One region of the Streptomyces griseiscabiei genome, then DNA from elsewhere that is predicted to be linked to it. Evidence: riboswitches for the same ligand, from Rfam matches in the RefSeq annotation. Region 1 holds a riboswitch; each other region holds the start of a gene.
What was found. Region 1 has a riboswitch for cobalamin ahead of J8M51_RS28705 (ABC transporter substrate-binding protein). Riboswitches for the same ligand answer to the same signal wherever they lie in the genome.
Positions count from the first base shown of each region.

Region 2: another riboswitch for cobalamin. It lies ahead of J8M51_RS17375 (prenyltransferase/squalene oxidase repeat-containing protein); the one in region 1 lies ahead of J8M51_RS28705 (ABC transporter substrate-binding protein).
Region 3: another riboswitch for cobalamin. It lies ahead of J8M51_RS07865 (energy-coupling factor ABC transporter permease); the one in region 1 lies ahead of J8M51_RS28705 (ABC transporter substrate-binding protein).
Region 4: another riboswitch for cobalamin. It lies ahead of J8M51_RS18900 (ribonucleoside-diphosphate reductase subunit alpha); the one in region 1 lies ahead of J8M51_RS28705 (ABC transporter substrate-binding protein).

Region 1 covers NZ_JAGJBZ010000002.1:2,618,100-2,623,288, reverse strand. Annotated here, with positions in the region: gene J8M51_RS28715 (DUF6215 domain-containing protein) at 74-739, shown strand; gene J8M51_RS28710 (RidA family protein) at 947-1,354, shown strand; cobalamin riboswitch at 1,453-1,659, shown strand; gene J8M51_RS28705 (ABC transporter substrate-binding protein) at 1,728-2,789, shown strand; gene J8M51_RS28700 (FecCD family ABC transporter permease) at 2,786-3,892, shown strand; gene J8M51_RS28695 (ABC transporter ATP-binding protein) at 3,955-4,782, shown strand; gene J8M51_RS28690 (cation:dicarboxylate symporter family transporter) at 4,916-5,189, opposite strand, start outside.
Region 2 covers NZ_JAGJBZ010000001.1:3,976,570-3,981,758, reverse strand. Annotated here, with positions in the region: gene J8M51_RS17380 (SCO2322 family protein) at 1-169, opposite strand, end outside; gene J8M51_RS17375 (prenyltransferase/squalene oxidase repeat-containing protein) at 217-1,500, opposite strand; cobalamin riboswitch at 1,618-1,750, opposite strand; gene J8M51_RS17370 (phosphotransferase) at 1,798-2,610, shown strand; gene J8M51_RS17365 (MBL fold metallo-hydrolase) at 2,615-3,646, opposite strand; gene J8M51_RS17360 (aldehyde dehydrogenase) at 3,811-5,189, shown strand, end outside.
Region 3 covers NZ_JAGJBZ010000001.1:1,799,541-1,804,729, reverse strand. Annotated here, with positions in the region: gene J8M51_RS07885 (amidohydrolase family protein) at 1-343, shown strand, start outside; gene J8M51_RS07880 (energy-coupling factor ABC transporter ATP-binding protein) at 325-1,167, opposite strand; gene cbiQ (cobalt ECF transporter T component CbiQ) at 1,169-1,924, opposite strand; gene J8M51_RS07870 (energy-coupling factor ABC transporter substrate-binding protein) at 1,931-2,314, opposite strand; gene J8M51_RS07865 (energy-coupling factor ABC transporter permease) at 2,326-3,045, opposite strand; cobalamin riboswitch at 3,076-3,258, opposite strand; gene J8M51_RS07860 (DUF1775 domain-containing protein) at 3,478-4,224, shown strand; gene J8M51_RS07855 (ABC transporter substrate-binding protein) at 4,366-5,189, shown strand, end outside.
Region 4 covers NZ_JAGJBZ010000002.1:292,311-297,499, forward strand. Annotated here, with positions in the region: gene J8M51_RS18895 (ribonucleotide-diphosphate reductase subunit beta) at 1-673, opposite strand, end outside; gene J8M51_RS18900 (ribonucleoside-diphosphate reductase subunit alpha) at 730-3,132, opposite strand; cobalamin riboswitch at 3,256-3,391, opposite strand; gene J8M51_RS18905 (GNAT family N-acetyltransferase) at 3,455-3,961, opposite strand; gene J8M51_RS18910 (nucleoside hydrolase) at 4,109-5,098, opposite strand.

The sequences.
Region 1 (5,189 bases):
GGCGGGGGCAGGGTCGGGAGCGGTCGTCGGCGGGGCGCCCGCGTCCGGGCCCGTGCCCAGGTCCGGGAAGGAGATGAGCACCGGGGCCCAGGTGTTCTCGGCGGTGGCGACCGTCGGGGTGATCCTGGGGGGCATGTGGCTGCTGGGGGACCTGCTCGGTGGGACGCAGGAGTCCTCGGGACCGGCGACCTGCTCGGCCTCGGACGACGCCTCGCCGGCGCCGCGGGGCGAGGTCTCCGGTGCCCGGTTGTGCACCGCGCTGAACCGTTCCGACCTGCCGGGGCTCCTCGGCACCCCGACCGAGAAGGCGGTCACCGCCTCGGGCAGTGACAACGAGTCCACCTGGGCCGACGGCACGAAGACCGTCACCCCCGAAGCGACCGTCAGGCTGGACACGTACACCGTCGAGCTCTCGGCGTCGTACGACGACCTCCCGGTCGCCGAGTCGGTCGGCTATCTGGGCTCCGGCGCCGAGACCAGGAAGGTGCTCGGGCACACGGCGGCCCTGTACTCGGGCCAGACCATCGCCATCTCCTTCGGGTTCGACGGCGCCGACGCCGCGTCCGGCCCCGGTGGTGTCGCCCGTCGGCTGCTGGTCGCGACGGACCCGAAGGACAGTGGCAGCACCTTCGAACTCGTCATCTACCGCCAGGACTCCATGACACCCGACGACGAGGCCCTGTTCCGCGTCGCCGAGAAGGTCCTGCCGACGATCCCCGGGTGGAAACCCGCCGCCTGACTCGCCCGACCGCACGACCGCACGACCGCACGACCGCACGACCGCACGACCGCCTGAACTGCAGGGTCACCACGAGGTAACCCAGGCACCGAAAAGTGCGTTCTTCCACGTCAGCGGCCACTCTCCTACGGTTACCCGGTAACCACGAGAGAGCACGTGAACCCCACGTGTTGCCCTTCGGGCGCTCATGACGAGGAGACGTACGACATGGCCATCACCCTGGTGAACCCCGACGGACTGCCGAAGATCGACGCGTACCGGCAGGTGTCCGTCGCGACGGGCACGAAGCTGGTGTTCGTCGCGGGACAGGTCTCCTGGGACGCCGACCAGGTCACCGTCGGCGTCGGCGACCTGGCCGCCCAGGTCGAGCGGTGCTATCTGAACGTCGGCACCGCGCTGGCCGGAGCCGGGGCCTCCTTCGACGACGTGGCGAAGATCAACATCCATGTCGTCGACTGGACGCCCGACAAGATGCCCGCCCTCATGGAGGGCATCTCCCGGGCGGCCGGGAAGCTCGGGGTCACCGCCACCCCGCCCGCCACCCTCCTCGGCGTCGCGGCGCTGGACATCCCCGAGCATCTGGTCGAGATCGAGGCCACCGCGGTCGTCGACTGAACACGGCACGGCACGGCACGGCGAGGGCGGAGGGGCGGGCAGGCGGGCAGGCGGGCAGGCGGGCAGGCGGGCAGGTCAACGGGTGGGCCGGGGGCCTGTGATAGCTTGCCGACGCCAGTCGAACCCATGTGCGCGCATCGACGCGTACGGGTCAGGGAATCCGGTGTGAATCCGGAGCTGACGCGCAGCGGTGAGGGTGACGGGCGGGGCAACGGCCACTGGACGGCGGTCACGATCGCGGTCCGGGAAGGCGTCTCGTCCGGGTGAACCCGAGTCCGAAGACCTGCTGGCGGTCCCCGGCGCCGAGGGGTGCCCGGGACAGCTCCGTACGACCGGGCTTCGCGCATGAGCCCTCGACGCCGAAGGAAGTCCCGTGCCGATCGCACGTCCTGTCCGTCATGCCGTCCTCCTCCTGGCCGCCGGTTCGCTGCTGCTGACCGGCTGCGGGGGCTCCGGGTCCGCCGGGTCCGGCACGTCCGCCGCCGAGGGAGCGGCCCCGGGCGAGTCCACCGGTCATCCGGTCACCCTCGACAACTGCGGTGAGCGGGTGCGGGTGGACAGCCCGCCCGAGCGTGCCGTCTCCCTCAACCAGGGCACCACCGAGATCCTGCTCTCCCTCGGCCTCGCCGACCGCATGGCGGGCACCGCCACCTGGACCGACCCGCTGCCGAAGGCCCTGGAGAAGGCGAACGCGAAGGTGCCGCGGCTCGCCGACAACGCGCCCTCGTTCGAGAAGGTCCTGGACGCCGAACCCGACCTCGTCGTCTCCTCGTTCGCGTCCACCCTCGGCAAGGGCGGGGTGGCGACCCGCGCGGAGTTCGAGAAGCTCGGCGTCCCCACCTATCTCTCCCCCTCCGACTGCGTCGGCAAGGACAACAGCGGTGACGGCGACGGCGTCCGCACCGAGCCGCTGACCATGGACGCGGTCTACGGCGAAGTGCGCGATCTGGCGCGGATCTTCGGGGTCGAGAAGCGCGGCGAGAAGCTGGTGGCGGAGCTGAAGTCCCGGGTGGAGAAGGCGACCGCGGGCCTCGACGCCGAGGGCGTCACCGTCCTGTACTGGTTCGCCAACGCCCAGTCCCCGTACCTCGCGGGCTGCTGCGGGGCCCCCGGGGTCATCACCCGCGAACTGGGCGCGAAGAACGTCTTCGACGACACCGAGGAGGAGTGGCCCCAGGTCAACTGGGAGGCCGTCGCCGACCGCGACCCCGACGTCCTCGTCATCGGCGACCTGGTCCGCGAGGAGCAGACGGCGGAGACGGCAGCGAAGAAGATCGAGTTCCTGGAGTCCGATCCCGTCACCAGGAACATGACGGCGGTGAAGAAGAAGCGGTACGTGCTGCTGTCCGGGCAGGCGATGAACCCGACCGTGCGGACCGTCGAGGGCGTGGAGAAGGTGGCGGCGGCGCTCCGCGAGTTCGGCCTCGCGGGATGACCGGTGCAAAGGCCCACGTACGGACGGGGACGGCGGGGAAGGGGACGGCGGGGAAGGGGGGAACCGCCGGTCCGGCGCCGCTCGTCGTACGGGTGCTGCGGCGGTCGGTGGCGTGGACGGCCGGGCTCGTGGCGCTCGCGGTCTCCGTGGCCGTGGCGATCACCATCGGGCCCGCGGACATCGGCGTGGTCGACGTCTGGTCCACGGTGGTCGCCCATCTCGGCTGGGGGCACACGGAGTTGACGCCCATCCGGGACGGCATCGTGTGGAATCTGCGGCTGCCGCGCACGCTGCTGGCCGCCGTGTGCGGGGCCGGACTGGCGGTGTGCGGCGCGGTCATGCAGTCCCTGCTGCGCAATCCGCTGGCCGATCCCTTCGTGCTGGGCGTCTCCTCCGGGGCGTCGACCGGCGCCGTCGTGGTCGTGGTGCTCGGCGTGGGCGGCGGTGCGCTGTCGGTGTCCGGGGGCGCGTTCCTGGGCGCGGTGGTCTCCTTCGGGCTGGTGCTGCTGCTCAGCCAGACGCTGGGCGGCAGCACGGACCGCGTGGTGCTCGTCGGTGTCGCGGCCATGCAGCTGTTCTCCGCGCTCACCTCCTTCATGGTGATGACCGCCGCCGACGCCGAGACGACCCGCGCGGTGCTGTTCTGGCTGCTCGGCTCGCTCAGCGGGGCGGACTGGACGGATGTGACGGTGTGTCTGGCCGTGCTGGTCGTGGTGCTGCTGGTCTGTCTGGGGCACAGCCACGCGCTGGACGCGTTCGCGTTCGGGCAGGACGCGGCGGCCTCGCTCGGTGTCTCCGTGGCCCGCACCCGGCTGGTCCTGCTGTGCGTCACCGCGCTGCTGACGGCGGCCCTGGTCGCCTCGGCCGGGGCGATCGGCTTCGTCGGGCTGGTCCTGCCGCACGCCGCCCGCGCGCTCACCGGGTCCGGGCACGGACGGCTGCTGCCGGCCACCGCCCTGGCCGGGGCGGTGTTCCTGGTGTGGGTCGACACCCTCGCCCGTACCGTCCTTGATCCGCAGGAGGTCCCGGTGGGTGTGGTGACGTCCCTCATCGGCGTCCCCGCCTTCGTCGCCATCATGTACCGGACCAGGAGCAGCCGATGAACGACCGGGCCGCCACCACGGACGCCGTGGAAGCCACGGACTCGATGGATGCGATGCATGCGATGGATGCGACAGGGACGGCCGGGCTGCGCGCCGAGCGGGTCTCCCGCAGCGCCGACGGCACGTTGATCCTGGACGGGGTCAGCCTGGCGCCGCGTCCCGGGACCGTCACCGGACTGCTCGGCCCCAACGGCTCGGGCAAGTCCACGCTGCTGCGTCTGCTCGCCGGGGTCATCGCGCCGGCCTCGGGCGTCGTCACCCTCGACGGCGAGCCGCTCGACCGGGTGGGCCGCCGCGCGGTCGCCCGGCGGATCGCCGTGGTGGCCCAACAGTCCGACACCCAGGTCGAGTTGACCGTCCTGGACGTCGTACGGCTGGGCCGTGTCCCGCATCGCCGGGCCTGGGCGCCCGTCGCCGCCGACGACGAGGAGGCCGTCCGTACGGCGCTGGCCCGCACCGGTCTGACCGACAAGGCCCACCGGTCCTGGCACACCCTGTCCGGCGGGGAGCGCCAGCGGGTCCAGATCGCCCGCGCCCTGGCCCAGGAGCCGCACGAGCTGCTCCTGGACGAGCCCACCAACCACCTCGACATCCAGCACCAGCTGGCCCTGCTGACCCTGGTCGGCGACCTCCGCCTCACCAGCGTCGTCGCCCTGCACGATCTGAACCTCGCCGCGATGTACTGCGACCGGCTGGTGATCCTGAAACAGGGCCGCGTCGTGGCCGTCGGCGCCCCCCACGACATCCTCACCGAGTCCCTGATCGCCGACGTCTACGGCGTACGGGCCACGATCACCCGCCCCGGCCCCACCGACCGGCCGCACATCCGCTTCCTGGGGCCACTCGCCCGAGGGGGCGGGGCGGACGGGGGTGAGGGCGGGGTTGGGTGAGGCCGGCCGGGGGCGAGGCCGACTGGGGACGGGGGCGGTGGGGAGGCCACGCCTGAAGGGAATCGTGGCTCAAGTCGCCCGCGCCGGGCGGACCACGACCCCACGACTTCGCCAGGTCCGGGCGAACTCCCGCTCAAGGTGTCTCCAGCGGGCGGTTCTTGCTCGGCTCGGCCTGGGCCTCGGCGGGTTCGCGGGGGCCGACGAGGGCCTCGCGCGGGGCCGCGAGGCCGGACTTGAGCGGGGCCTCCGGTCCGGCGGCGGGCAGGGGCTCAGGTGCGGCCGCGGTGCCGCTCGGTTCGCCGTGGGGCTCGTCGTCCGACTCCTCCACGAAGGGCATCTCTCCGCCCAGTACCTTCTTCGCGCGGGCCGTGTCGAGGGCGCCCTCCCAGCGGGAGACGCCGAAGGCG
Region 2 (5,189 bases), on a different contig from region 1:
GCACCTCCCCGTCGACGGGTCGCGCGGTCGACGGCCCCTGCGTGGCGTACGCCCAGGCCGAACCGTTCCGCTCCCAGAACGACCAGTAGCGGTACGCGGCGGCATGGGCCTGCCCCTGCCCCACGCCGCCCAGCCCCAGCGTGAGGAGGACGCCGCTCAGCAGGAGCACGACGCCACGCGACCGCGACCGCGACACGGCGCCGCTCTGCCGACTGGTCACCCTTCCCGCCGCTTCCTGCGGGCCTTCGCCAGCACGAACCCGGCGACGACCGCGACGATCGCGGCGAGGACGCCCGCGAGCCCGATCTTCCACCATGTGCCGTCGTCGGTCCCACCGTCGTAGTACGCCTCCTCGTCGACGGGCACGGACGAGTAGTCGTCCACATCGCGCGCCGGACCGGTGTCCTTGAGCTGGGCCACGAGGTCGGTGCCGCCGAAGTCGCGCGGGTCGCCGCCGGTGGCGTGCACGGCGAAGAGGAGCTGCGCGTACGCGGCGGGCCCGGCCTTGGCCGCCCACACCCCGTGGTTCTTCTCCAGCCAGGAGAGCGGCTTCCTGGTCGCGTCCTCGTCCCCGGCGGCGGCGAGCGCGACGACCGCGTCGGCGGTGTTGCCGTGGTCGGGCTGGTCCTCCGCACCCGCGAGGGAGGACTTCAGATAGCCGTCGGCGGTGAGGTCACCGGCCAGGTGGACGGCACCGTTGTGGGCCAGGTCCGCCGGGGAGTCGCCCGCGGCGCACTTCCCGGCGGAACCCTCCCCGTCGCCCGCCTCGGCCACGAAGCCCTCGCCCAGGACGCCGAGCACGGCGGCGGCCGTGGCGTCCGCGTTCGCCGCGAGCCCGCCCTTCTTGTCGGGCTGATAGGCGAAGCCCCCGCCGTTCTTCTCACTGTCGCCGCCGCAGGGGACGGCGAGGGCGCGGAGAGCGTCGTAGGGCGACTCGCCGGACTTCTCCTGCTTCTCGGGTGCGTCGCCGACGGCGGTCAGCGCGCCGATCACGACGGACGTCGAGTTCGCGTCGCTGGGGCCTCCGGCGCTGTAGCCCCAGCCGCCGTCGTCGTTCTGGTTCTCCTTCAGCCACCGCACGGCCCGCCCGGCCTCGGCGCCCCGCCCGCCCACCGCGGCGAGCGCCTGCACCGCGGCGGCCGTGCTGTTGGTGTCGAGGGCCGTCTTCGCGTCGCACTTCGCGGTGGCGTCCGCCCGGTACGCCGCGAACGCCCCGCTCGCGCACTGCTGCCCGACCAGCCACTCCACGGCCCCGGCCCCGGGCTTCTCGCCCACGGTGTCCAGGGCGAGCAGCGCGAGGGACTGCCGCCAGACGCCGTCGTACGTGGGGTCGTTGGAGCCGTACAGGCCCGTGGGTATCGCCTGCGACGGCGAGGCGGAGGGTGCGGGGGAGCCGTCGTCGGCGAGGGCGGCCGGTGCGAAACCGGTCCCGAGTCCCGTCCCGAGCCCGGCTGCGACGATGAGTACGGCGACTACCGCGGCGCTGCGGCGGACATTCATGATCGGCGGTTGCCTCTCCCTGACGGGGAGCCGGGCGCACGGCGGAGCGCCGGGCGGCTCGGCTCCGTATTCCTCGACGGTGCCGTACCCCGGCGGGCCGCCGGAGTACGCGAGCCGGTCACGAATCCGTACCGGGCGGTCCGGCTCACCGTCCCCTCGCGGGGCCGGTTCACGGTTGCGGGTCAGCGCCGGATTTGCACCGGCTTCCCCCTGTACGGGTGTGATGACGACCCGGTCACTCTACCTGTCGGTAGCAAAGGGCTGAGGGCCGTCCGCGCGCCGGGATAGGTTCGGGCCATGCGCACGGGAAGACTCCTCGGCTCGGGCCGCACGGCCGACGTGTACGAACTCCACGCCACGGAAACGGAGTCCGTCCCGCACGGCCGTGACGACCTCCCCCCGGCCCCCGAAGCCGGTGCTCCCGCCGCCCCCGCCCGCAGTGACGCAGCCGACAGACGAACCGCGCCCGCCGCGCCCCTCGACGCGGCCGGGGCCTGGGTGCTGCGGCGCTACCGGGACGGCTGGGGTGACGCCGTCGCCGAGGCCGAGGTCATGGAGTACGTACGGGGGCACGGGTACCCGGTCCCGCGCGTCCGCTCCGCGACGCGCACGGAGATGGTGCTGGAGCGGCTGTCGGGCCCGACCATGCTGGAGGCCTTCGGCGAGGGCCTGCTCGACCCGGCCCGGGCCGGCGCCGTCCTGGCCCACCTTCTGCACGCCCTGCACGCCCTCCCGCCCCGCGGCCACGCGCCCGCCTCTCGCGTGCTCCACCTCGACCTGCATCCCGAGAACGTCATCGTCACGCCCCGCGGCCCGCAGGTCATCGACTGGAGCAACGCCGAGGAGGGGCCGCCCGGTCTGGACTGGGGTATCTCCGCGATGATCCTCGCGCAAGTGGCCGTGGACGCCGCCGACTCCCGCGCGTCCCTGGCCCACGCCACTCTCGCCTCCCTCCTCGCCCACCAGTCCGACGGCCTGTCCGCCCTGACGGACTCCGGTCTCGCCGAGGCGGGGCGGCGCCGGGCGGCCATGCCGACGATGAGCGCGCGCGAGGTCGAACTGATCGGGGCCGCAGAGGAGTTGATCCGCGCACTCCACCGCCGCAACTGACCCCTCACACCGCCACATACACCACCGGATCACTCCCCGCCACCGCCTCCGCCCGCCCCAGCTTCACCAGGCGCCGCAGATGCGCCTCCGCCTCGGAGACGGCGATGTTGCGGGAGGAGAAGGGGATGTCGGACCAGGGCCGGTTCCACTCCATGCGCTCGGCCAGCTGCCAGGGAGTGAGGGGAGCGGCGAGGAGGGCGAGCAGACCGGTGAGGCGGGCCTCGTGATGCGCCAGCAACTCCCGTACGCGCGCGGCCGATGCGGTGAACGCGTACTGGTGGGCGGGGAGGATCTCCGCCGCGCCGAGACGCCCGACGCGTTCCAGGGAGTCGAGATAGTCGCCGAGGGGATCGGTGACCGTGTCGTCGTCCGGGTCCTCGTAGAGGCCGATGTGCGGGCTGATCTCGGGGAGGAGATGGTCACCGGAGAACAGCCGCCCACGGCCCGCGAGTCGGGCCGGGTGCGCCTCCTCCAGGTGGAGGCAGACGTGCCCAGGTGTGTGCCCCGGCGTCCAGATCGCGCGGACGCGGCGGCCGGGGAGGTCGAGGAGTTCGCCGGGGACGATCTCGCGGTCGGGGAGCGCGGGGGAGAACCCGGGCAGGGTGGCGCGGGGACGGCGCGGGGCCCGCAGCGGCGCGAGGTGTTCCTCGGGCGCGCCCGCCGCCGTGAGCTTGTCCGTCATGTAGGAGTACCAGCGGTCGGGTCCCGTCCCCCGCGTGCGCCGGACGATCGCCGTGTCCGCCGCGTGCATCGCGATCCACGCCCCGGACGCCTCCCGCACCGCCCCCGACAGACCGTGGTGGTCGGGGTGGTGGTGGGTGATCACGACCCCGTGGACCTCCGCGACCGACGTACCGCACGCCGTCAGACCCGCCGCGAGCCTGTCCCAGGACGCCGGGTCGTCCCAGCCGGTGTCGACGAGGACCGGACCGCGGTCGGTGTCGACGACGTACACGAGGGTGTGGCCGAGGGGGTTGTCCGGGATGGGGACCTCGATGGACCGTACGCCGCCGCCGTGATCGGTCACCTGTGTCATGAAGTCACTATAACTAGAACGAGTTCCACCGGGGATGGCGTACGGGAGGGCGAGGCGCGCCCGTGAACCGGCCGACGACATGGACTCCTTTCTCTGGAACTGGTATCAGTTCCCTATTCAGAACTGACGGTATGTCAGAGAAGTGGCTCCGGGAGGCAGCGGCCATGACCGAACTCGTGGAACACGGACAGCTGTTCATCGGCGGGGAGTTGACCGACCCCCTGGGCACGGACGTCATCGAGGTGGTCTCGCCGCACTCGGAGGAGGTCATCGGCCGCGTCCCGCACGCCTCGCGCGAGGACGTCGACCGGGCCGTGGCCGCCGCCCGGCGCGCCTTCGACCACGGCCCCTGGCCGCGCATGACCCTCGACGAACGGATCGAGGTCGTCGCCCGGATCAAGGACGCCTTCGCCCTGCGGTACGAGGAGTTCGCCAGGATCATCAGCTCCGAGAACGGCACCCCGGTCACCTCCAGCGTGATGGTGCAGGCGCTCGCCTCGATGATGGTGTGGGACGCGGCGATCACGACGGCGCGCGGATTCACGTACGAGGAGCGGCGGGACGGTGTCCTCGGGAAGATCCTGGTGCGGCGCGAGCCGGTCGGGGTGGTCGCGGCGGTCGTCCCCTGGAACGTCCCGCAGTTCACCGCCGCCGCCAAACTCGCTCCCGCCCTCCTCGCCGGCTGCCCGGCCATCCTGAAGGTGTCGCCCGAAACCCCTCTGGACGCCTACCTGTTGGCGGAGATAGCGGCCGAGGCGGGCCTGCCCGAGGGGGTGCTGTCGATCCTCCCCGCCGACCGTGAGGTCAGCGAGTACCTGGTCGGCCACCCGGACGTCGACAAGGTCTCCTTCACCGGCTCGGTCGCCGCCGGCAAGCGCGTCATGGAGGTCGCCGCCCGCCATCTCACCCGCGTCACCCTGGAGTTGGGCGGCAAGTCGGCCGCCGTGATCCTCGCGGACGCGGACGCGGCGACCGCCGTGGCCGGCATCGCCCCCTTCGCCTGGATGATCAACGGCCAGGCGTGCGTGGCCCAGACCCGCATCCTCGTCCCGCGCTCGCGCTACGACGAGTTCGCCGAGGCCTTCGCGGCCTACGCCTCCGCGCTGAAGATCGGCGACCCCCTCGACCCGGCCACCGAACTCGGCCCCCTGGTCGCCGCCCGCCAGCAGCGCCGCAGCCTCGACTACATCCGCATCGGCCAGGAGGAGGGCGCCAAGATCCTCACCGGCGGCGGCCGTCCGGCCGGTCTGGAACGCGGCTGGTACGTCGAACCGACCCTCTTCGGCGACGTCGACAACTCCATGCGCATCGCCCGCGAGGAGATCTTCGGCCCGGTGATCTGCCTCCTCCCGTACGGCGACGAGGACGAGGCCGTACGCATCGCCGACGACTCCGACTACGGCCTCAGCGGCAGCGTGTGGACCGCCGACGACGAACGCGGCATCGACGTCGCCCGCCGGGTCCGCACCGGCACCTACTCCGTCAACACCTTCAGCCTCGACATGCTCGGCCCCTTCGGCGGCTACAAGAACTCCGGCCTGGG
Region 3 (5,189 bases), on a different contig from region 1:
GGCCAAGCCGCCCATCGCCTCGGGCGAACTGGAGCCGTGGGCGGGGGAGTTGCGACAGCTGGCCGCGCTCCCCAACACCTTCTGCAAGCTCTCCGGCCTGGTCACCGAGGCGGACTGGAGGACCTGGTCCGTCGCCGACCTCGCCCCGTACGCCGACATCGTGCTGGACGCCTTCGGCCCCGACCGGCTGATGTTCGGCTCCGACTGGCCCGTCTGCCGGCTCGCGGCGGACTACGCCCACGTCCTCGACACGGCCCACGAGTTGACGTCCGGACTGAGCGCGGCCGAACGGCACGAGGTCTTCGCGGGCACCGCCGTCCGCGTCTACGGCCTGCGGACCTGAGCCACGGCGGCCAGCTCCTCCGGCGTACGCGGCCCGGCCTCCTCCTCACCCAACAGCCCCTGTTCCCGCAGGTGTTGAGCGACGGCGATGCCCCACGGCAGCCGCAGTCCCGCCTGCCCGAGGAGATCCGTACGGGCGAGCATGGCGGCCACCGGGCCGGTGCGCGCGCCGGACGGGGTGAGCAGTGCCGCGTCGTCGGCCCAGCGCAGGGCGAGGTCGACGTCGTGGGTGGCCATCACGACGGTGGTGCCGGACCGGCGCAGCCCGTCCAGGGTGGCGAGGAGCCGCTCCTGCCCGTCGGGGTCGAGTCCGGCGGTCGGCTCGTCCAGGATCAGCACACGGGGCCGCATCGCGACCGCGCCCGCGATGGCGGTCCGCTTGCGCTGGCCGTAGGAGAGCAGATGGGTGGGCCGGTCGGCGAGCGCGGCGATCCCGAGGGCGCCGAGCGCCTCGTCCACCCGGGCCCGGACCTGCGCGTCGGACAGCCCGAGGTTGAGCGGCCCGAACGACACGTCCTGCGCCACGGACGCCGCGAACAGCTGGTCGTCCGGGTCCTGCACCACCAGCTGCACCGTCGTCCGCAGCCGGGTCAGCCCCTTGCGGTCGTACGTCACCGCCCGCCCCTCGACCGCCAACTCGCCGGTCCGGGGCCGCAGTCCACCGCTGAGCAGCCGCATCAGCGTCGTCTTGCCGCTGCCGTTGCGGCCCAGCAGGGCGAGCGCGCGTCCCTCCGGCACCGCGAAGTCGAGGTCGCTGAGCACGGGCGGCCCGTCCTCGTACGCGAAGGACGCGCCCCGCAGGGAGACCAGCACGGGCTCGCTCATGTCAGCGGCCTTTCCAGGACGAATCCAGTACGAGGGTGAGAGCGGCCACGGCCCCGAGCAGGGCCACGCTCGCCGTGGTGAAGCGGGCGGAGATCCGTGCCTCGGGGACCAGGACGCGCAGGGTGCCGTCGTAGCCCCGCCCCGCCAGTCCCGTCTGCAGGCGAGCCGCCCGGTCGAAGGCCCGGACGAACGCGGTGGCGCCGAGTCCGCCGAGCGAACGCCAGGTGGCCGCCCGGGTGGTGTGCCCGAGCCGGGCCGCCTGCGCCTCCCGGATCCGGCGCACGGAGTCCAGGAGGAGGAAGCTCATCCGGTACGTGACCAGTGCCACGTCCACGACGGGCGCGGGCACCCCGGCCTTCACCAGGCGCGGCAGCAGGTCCGACATGGGGGTGGTGAACGCGAACAGCAGGACGCCGAGGGAGGCCGCCGAGGTGCGCAGCAGCAGTTCCCCGGCGCGGACCGGTCCGCCGTCGGCCAGGGTCACGAACCCGTCGGGCCCGCCGACCTGGACGAGCAGCGGCAGCGCCCCGGTCACACAGAAACCCAGCGGCACCCGGTAGGCCCGCCACAGCCGGCGCCCCGGCACCCCGGCCGGGCCCAGCAGCACCACGAGCGCGGTCAGCAGGACCAGGGCCGCGCCCGGCCAGGGCGGCAGGGAGATCGCGAGCACGGTGAGGCCGAGCCCGAGCACGGCCTTGTCCACGGGATGGCGGCGGCGCCAGCGACTGCTGTGCGCCGCCGCGTCGATCGGCAGCACGAGGCGTCAGACCCGCCCGGCGGGGGACTCCCCGGCACCGGCACCGCTGGTCGAGCTGTCGTCACCGGCGCCCGCCAGCCCGGCCAGGGCCCGTGCCTCGCCCTGGCGCCGGCCCCGGTGGATGCCGAAGTAGTACGCGAGGACGCCCGCGCCGAGCGCGGCCTGCAGCGCGAACAGGGCCGACTCGATCTCACCGGACGGCGGCTCGTACAGCGGCGAGAACCACGGCTCGTAGTCCGGCTCGATCTCCGTGATCGCGGTCTCCGCCTCGGCGTCGGCGCCCGCGAAGGGCTCCTCCTTGTGGTCGCCGAGGCCGAGGGCCAGCGGCAGGACGGCGAGCGCGGCCACGACGAGCAGCAGCAGGGCGTTGATCTTCGTGTTCTTGCTCATCGTCTTCTTGTTCATCGGGCCACCGCCCCGGTCTCGGTCTCGGTCGCGGTCTCGGTGCGGTCGCGCTTGCCGGTCAGGAGCACGCCGAGCCGGGTCAGTTCGCCCTTGCTCGACTGCACCAGCAGCCGCATCACCAGCACCGTGAGCAGGCCCTCGCTGATCGCCAGCGGGATCTGGGTGACGGCGAAGATGGAGCCGAACTTGCCGAGCGCGCCCAGGAAACCGCTGCTCGGGTCGGGGAACGCGAGCGCCAGCTGCACGCTGGTGACGCAGTAGGTGACCAGGTCGGCGACGAACGCGCCGAAGAACACGGTGACCATCAGCGGCACGTCGAACCGCCGCAGCAGCCGGTAGATGCCGTACCCCGCCCAGGGGCCGGCGATCGCCATCGAGAAGACGTTGGCGCCGAGCGTGGTCAGCCCGCCGTGCGCGAGCAGCAGTGCCTGGAAGAGCAGGGTGATGGTGCCCAGGACCGCCATGATCGGTGGCCGGAACAGGATGGCGCCGAGTCCGGTGCCGGTGGGGTGGGAACAACTCCCGGTGACCGAAGGCAGCTTCAGTGCGGACAGGACGAAGGTGAAGGCACCGGAGGCACCGAGCAGCAGGGTGCTCTCGGGGTGCTCCTTGACCTCACGGGTGAGTGCCCGGACTCCGTGGACGACGAATGGCGCGGACGCGACGCCCCAGGCGATCGCGTGCGCCGGAGGAAGGAAACCCTCGGCTATGTGCATGGCTCAGCAGACCCTCTCCAGCACCTCGTGGATGGTTGACGCGCCTTGGCCGGTCTCCTGGCTTACGGGTACCACCGTCCGTGCTCCGCCTTCCCGGGTCCGAGGACCCAGTGGCTGTCCGTGAGGACCAGAGCCGGACTTCCCGATCACAGTGGCGAGGGCCGCACCGGCATGACACCGGATTTCCCGTTCACCAAGGCGTGGTGACAGTAGTGCCCAGATAAGGACGCTGACAAGCGGAGACGAGGGGCGCGCGGGCGCCGTGGAACAGCTCACACCACGGCGCACGCCCCACCGTCCCCACCCCGCGCACGAGCGCGTCCCCGGTGGCGGCGGTTGGCCGGAACCGATCGCACACCTGGTCGCCCTTGGCCACAGGTCCTGCCCTGCGCTTGAATTCACCCTTCACACCGTCGGCACAGGGAGTCCGCAGTGCACCGCCCGACCTTGGTACGCAGTTCGCGCCGTCTCGGCGTTCTCACCGCAGCCGCGCTCGCGGTCGCCGTCGCCACCGCGGGGCCGGCCGCGGCCCACGCGGAGGTCGAGGCGGAGGGCGCCCGCGCCCTCGACCAGAACGTCGACCTCACCTTCTCCGCCGAGTCGGAGTCGGCCTCCGCCGGCATCACCAAGGTGGAGGTGATCCTGCCCAAGGGCCTCGTCCCCGCCGACCTCACCTACAAGGAGGGCCCGGACGGGTGGAAGTTCGCCCCCACCGACCGGGGCTACACGGTGTCCGGCACCAAACTCGCGGTGGGCGAGGACGTCGAGTACGTGGTCACCGTACGGCAGTTGCCCGACGCGAAGTCGCTGGTGTTCAAGACCCTCCAGTCGTACAGCGACGGCAAGGTGGACCGCTGGATCGAACTGGAGGAGGAGGCGGAGGGCGACGGCCACGGCCACGGTCACCCGGCGCCCCGCCTGGACCTCAAGGCCGCCGCGCCCGGCGCCGAGGTCGTGAGCCCCACCCCCTCGGCGGACCCCACGACGGCTCCGCCCTCCCCCTCGCCCGAGAAGAGCGCCGAGGCCGCCACGCCGTCGGCGGAGGCCGCGGCGGACAGCACCGACGGCGACGACGGCGGCTCCCTGGCGGTCCCCCTCGGCATCGGCGCGGTGGTCCTGCTCGCGCTCGGCGGGGGCGCGTGGTGGTACCGGTCCCGCCGGAGCGGCACCACCACCTGAGGAGCCCGGGCCGTACGCCCGACGACGGCTGAGCCGAAACCCGCAGGTCACATCGCTGGACTGATGTACGACCCGCCGGGGTAGCCCTTACCTGCAATCAATGTGCAACAGCACTTCAGGCGCAGCAAGGGTGTGAGGCTCATGACGTCCCGACCGATACGAGGTGCCGCCGTCGCGGCGGCGGTGGCCCTCGGCGCCACCGCCTGCTCGGCGCCCGGCGGTGGCACCGACGGCGGCGGCCCGGCCGACTCCGTCGTGATCGGGGTGGCGTCCGAGCCGGACACCCTCAGCCCGCTCCTCGGCTACGGCAAGGACGGCAACTCGAAGATCTTCGACGGGCTGCTGGCCCGGGACGCCGACCTGGAACTGAGACCCGCCCTGGCGAAGGCGCTGCCCCAAGTGGCCGACGGCGGCCGGACGTACACCTACACCCTCCGCGAGAACGTCAAGTTCAGCGACGGCGAACCCCTGACCTCCGCCGACGTGGTCTTCACCTACCGGACCGTGCTGGACGCGAAGACCAACAACACCGCCCGCAGCGAACTCGACGCCGTCAAGGAGGTCCGGGCGGACGGCGACGACAAGGTCGTCTTCACCCTCGACTACCCCTACGCGCCCTTCGCCGGCCGCACGGTCCTGCCGATCGTCCCCGCACACATCGCGGGGAAGCAGGACCCCAACACCGGCTCCTTCAACACCGAGCCGATCGGCACCGGCCCGTACGTCCTGTCCACCTGGAGCAGGGGCGAGAAGCTCACCTTCAAGGCCAACCCGGACTACTGGGGCGGCGCCCCGAAGGTGAAGAAGTTCACCATGGCGATCGTCGAGGACGACGACGTACGCGCCACCCGGCTGCGCTCCGGCGACCTCGACGGCGCGATCCTGCCACCCGATCTCGCCGCCGGCTTCGCGAAGGACGGCGACCGGAAGACCTACGACGCCAAGTCCTACGACTATCGCACCGT
Region 4 (5,189 bases), 2.3 Mb from region 1:
CGGTGTCGACCACCTCGAAGGCGAACGACATGTGCATCGTCTCGTCGCGGAACACCCAGTTGGTGCCCGTCGCCAGGCCGTGCAGCAGACCCCGGCTGCGGAACCAGTAGACGTACGCGAAGGCGCCGTAGAAGAACAGGCCCTCGATGCAGGCGGCGAAGCAGATCAGGTTGAGCAGGAAGCGACGGCGGTCCGCCTGGGTCTCCAGACGGTCCAGCTTCTCCACCGAGTCCATCCACTTGAAGCAGAACTCCGCCTTCTCGCGGATGGAGGGGATGCTCTCCACCGCCGCGAAGGCCGCCGCCCGGTCCTCCGGATCGGGGAGATAGGTGTCCAGCAGCGTCAGATAGAACTGGACGTGGACGGCCTCCTCGAAGAGCTGGCGGCTCAGATAGAGCCGTGCCTCGGGGGAGTTGATGTGCTTGTAGAGGGTCAGCACGAGGTTGTTCGCCACGATCGAGTCGCCCGTCGCGAAGAATGCGACCAGCCGGCCGATCATGTGCTGCTCGCCCTCGGAGAGCTTCGCCAGGTCGGCGACGTCCGAGTGGAGGTCGACCTCCTCGACGGTCCAGGTGTTCTTGATGGCGTCCCGGTAGCGCTCGTAGAAGTCCGGGTAGCGCATGGGGCGGAGAGTCAGCTCGAAGCCGGGGTCGAGCAGGTTCTGATCAGTCATCACAGTCGGCGCGAAGCGCCGTCCTCCAGAGGTGGTGGTCGGGTGGCGGGTGGGAATTACTGGCAGGCCTCGCACGACTCGGGGTTTTCCAGGGAGCAGGCGACGGCATCCGGGTCGGCCGCCTGCTGTACGGGGATGGTCTTCTCGGGCTGCTGCGCCTGGGTCTGGCCCTGGGCGGCGCGGGCGATCCGGGTCGCCGGGCGCGAGCGCAGGTAGTACGTGGTCTTCAGGCCCGACTTCCAGGCGTAGGCGTACATCGAGGAGAGCTTGCCGATGGTCGGCGTCTCCAGGAAGAGGTTCAGCGACTGCGACTGGTCCAGATACGGGGTGCGGGCGGCGGCCATGTCGATCAGACCGCGCTGCGGGATCTCCCAGGCCGTGCGGTACAGATCGCGGACGTCCTGCGGCACCCAGGTGAAGCCCTGGACCGAGCCGTTGGACTCGCGCAGCGCCTCCCGGGTCTGCGCGTCCCACACACCGAGCTTCTTCAACTCGGCCACCAGGTACGAGTTGACCTGGAGGAACTCACCGGACAGTGTCTCGCGCTTGAACAGGTTGGACACCTGCGGCTCGATGCACTCGTACACACCGGCGATCGAGGCGATGGTGGCCGTCGGCGCGATGGCGAGGAGCAGGGAGTTCCGCAGGCCCGTGGCCGCGACGCGCTCGCGCAGGGACGCCCAGCGCTCCGGCCAGGTCGGCTCGACGCCGTAGTGGTCGGGGTGCAGCACACCACGGGCCGTACGGGTCTTCTCCCAGGCCGGCAGCGGGCCGTTGCGCTCGGCGAGGTCGGCCGAGGCCTCGTACGCGGCGAGCATGATCCGCTCGGCGATCCGCGTGGACAGCGCCTTCGCCTCGGGGGAGTCGAACGGCAGGCGCAGCTGGAAGAAGACGTCCTGCAGACCCATCGCGCCGAGGCCGACCGGCCGCCACCTGGCGTTGGAGCGGCCCGCCTGCTCGGTCGGGTAGAAGTTGATGTCGACGACGCGGTCGAGGAAGGTGACGGCGGTGCGGACGGTCTCGTCCAGCCGCTCCCAGTCCAGGTCGCCCGTCGCCGGGTCGACGAACGCGCCCAGGTTCACCGAGCCCAGGTTGCAGACGGCGGTCTCCCCGTCGTCCGTGACCTCCAGGATCTCCGTGCAGAGGTTGGAGGAGTGGACGACATGGCCCGGCTCGGCCGTCTGGTTGGCCGTGCGGTTGGCCGCGTCCTTGAAGGTCATCCAGCCGTTGCCGGTCTGCGCGAGGGTGCGCATCATGCGGCCGTACAGATCACGGGCCGGGATGGTCTTCCGCGCCAGGCCGGCCGCCTCCGCCTTGCGGTAGGCCGCCTCGAACTCCTCGCCCCACAGGTCGACCAGCTCGGGCACATCGGCCGGGGAGAACAGCGACCACTTCTCGTCGGCGTTCACCCGGCGCATGAACTCGTCCGGGATCCAGTGCGCCAGGTTCAGGTTGTGCGTACGCCGGGCGTCCTCACCGGTGTTGTCGCGCAGCTCCAGGAACTCCTCGATGTCGGAGTGCCAGGTTTCCAGGTAGACCGCGGCCGCGCCCTTGCGCCGGCCGCCCTGGTTCACGGCGGCGACCGAGGCGTCCAGCGTCTTGAGGAACGGCACGATGCCGTTGGAGTGCCCGTTGGTGCCCCGGATCAGCGAACCGCGCGAGCGGATGCGGGAGTACGACAGACCGATGCCGCCGGCGTGCTTCGAGAGGCGGGCCACCTGGTGGTAGCGGTCGTAGATGGAGTCCAGCTCGTCGAGCGGGGAGTCGAGGAGGTAGCAGGACGACATCTGGGGGTGGCGGGTACCGGAGTTGAAGAGCGTGGGGGACGAGGGGAGGTAGTCGAGGCGGCTCATCAGCCGGTAGAGCGCGGCGACCTCGTCCAGGGCCCGCGGGGTGTCGTTCTCGGCGAGGCCGGCGGCTACCCGCAGCATGAAGTGCTGGGGCGTCTCGATGACCTTGCGGGTGATCGGGTGCCGGAGCAGATAGCGGCTGTGCAGCGTGCGCAGGCCGAAGTAGCCGAAGCGGTCGTCGCCCGCCCGGTCGATCATGGCGTCGAGTCGCCCGGCGTGCACGCGCGTGAACTCCGCCGTGCGGTCGGCGACCAGGCCCTCCCGGTGGCCCACCGCGACGGACTCGGTGAACGTCGTGACGCCCTGCGAGGCGGCCTCGGCGCGGATGCCGACGGCAAGCAGCCGGGCGGCCAGCTTCGAGTAGGCGGGGTCCTCGGAGATGAGGCCCGCGGCCGCCTCCGTGGCCAGCTCGCGCAGCTCCGACTCGTCGGCCCGAGCCGACCGGCCGCGCAGGGCGGCGGCGGCGACCCGGCCGGGGTCGGCGTCGGGGAGGTCGGCGGTCAGCTCGGTCAGGGTCCGCAGCAACGCGGTACCGGGACCGTCGGTCTCCGTCGCCGGAGTGGCGGAAGCCAGGTCGGCTGAAACCGGGTCGGCTGGCGCGATGGTCACGTGGGGCTCTCCCTCGCTCGGCAAGGGGCCTTGCGGAGGGCAGGCGGCTGCACACGAGCGCACGGGGGCGTCGCGTCCACCGGCCCATTCCACGAGGCCCGGACGTCAGGCACCCGGACCGGACGGCCGGGCGCGCTGTCGGCAGGTGTTCGGACTGAACATGCGTGCGCGAATGGAGACGTACACACGCGAGTACACCGTTGCGGGACAGTTCCGGATTCGCACCGGATTCCCCTGCGGCGACAGCGAGCATGAGCATACATCTAGTGCCGGGTCGCGGTGTCACCCCCACATGTTGTGTCGCTGTCGACTTCGCAGGGTGTCAGAGCGTCAACTCATAGGTGATCAGAGTGAGGTCGAGGAGGTCGGGAAGGGGGTTCCAGTCGCGCTCCGGTGTGCGGGTGAAGCCCAGGCGTTCGTAGATGCGGTGGGCCGCGTGCATGCTCCGCTGGGTCGACAGCACGAGGCGGGCGCAGCCCTCCACGGTCCGGGCGCGCTCCACACAGGCGCGCACGAGGGCCTCGCCGACACCCCGCCCGCGTGCTTCGGCGGCGACCGCGAGCATCCGTATCTCGGCCTCTCCCGGACGGGCGATGTCGGCCATGGGGCCGCCCGCCGGGACGAAGGTCACACCGCCGAGCACCCGGTCGTCCGCGAGGGCCACCAGGACGTCGGCCGCGGCGGCCCGCTTCGCCACGTCCCGCAGCTCACCGAGGTACGCGTCGCTCTCCCCGAAGTCCAGCAGTCCGTCGCCGAGGTAGGCCTGTGCGGTGATCTCGCCGAGGGTGGTGTACTCGTCGGCGAGCGCCCGCCTGATCGTGATGTCCATGCGTCGCAGTTTGCACGAGCGGGGGATCTGCGCGGCTCGGGTTTTCCACAGGGGGCGTCGTTCGTGTGACGATCGGACTGGGTTCTGATCCGAGGCCGGACCCGGGCCCGGACCGGGAGGGGTCGGGCTGGGGCGGGTCGGGATGGCTCAGGTCGCCGCTGGCCACCGCGGCAGCGTCGCCACGAAGTCCTTGCTGAAGTCGCGGGTGCCCGGGCCGAGGGCGACCCGGCCGGTGGCGCGGAGGCGGGCGGTCAGGGCGGGGGACTCGGAGTAGTAGACGCGCCGGGCGGCGGACGGGACGAACACGGTCTGCCCGCGCGTGAGTTCGCTTCCGCATTCCACGACGACCGCCCCGTCGGCCGCCTCGACGAACGCCTCGTCGCCGCAGACCCCCACGGCCAGCGGATCGTGCAGCGGACAGGTGCCGTCGCCGCCGTGGCGGGTGTAGGCCTCCATGTAGGTGCGCATCAGCCGGGCGGCGAGGGCCGTACCCGGGCCCGCGGCCTCCAGCGCGGCGAGGTCGGCGGGGCGGAACAGCCAGCGGTGCGAGGCGTCCAGGTCGACCATGGTGAACGGGATGCCCGAGGAGAGCACCACCTCGGCGGCGTCCGGGTCCGCCCAGATGTTGAACTCGGCGACGGGCGTGAAGTTGCCCGGGACCTGGGCGGCGCCGCCCATGAACACGAACCTGCGGACACGGCGGGCGAAGCCGGGGTCCTCCAGGAGGGCGATCGCCACGTTCGTGAGGGGGCCGGTGGCGCAAACGGTCAGCTCGCCCTCGTGTTCCCGGGAGAGCCGGAGCAGGGCCTGCGCGGAGGACTCCGTGAGGTGCGGGGCGGTCGAGTCGGGGAGGGTCTCGTGGCCGAGGCCTGCCGGGCCGTGGAAGGCGGAGGCCTCTCGGTAGGGGAGGCGGGAGAGGGGGCGGCCGGCGCCCCGGTGGACCGGGACGTCGGTGTCCATGCGGAGGGCTCTGGACAGGGCGCGGGCGTTGGCGTACGTCGCCTCGGCGGGGAGGTTGCCGCCGACGGATGTGTACGCCTTGAGGTCCCACAGGCCGGTTCCCAGGAGGTACTGGAGGGCTACGGCGTCGTCTATACCGGGGTCGCTGTCGAGGACGATCGGTGCGCGAGCGGTCACGGATTCAGCGTAGCCGGGTGTTTTTCGCCCCCGCCGCCCCTACCCGTCCCATCCCCAGGGGCTGCGCCCCTTCGACCCCCTTCTTTTCGCG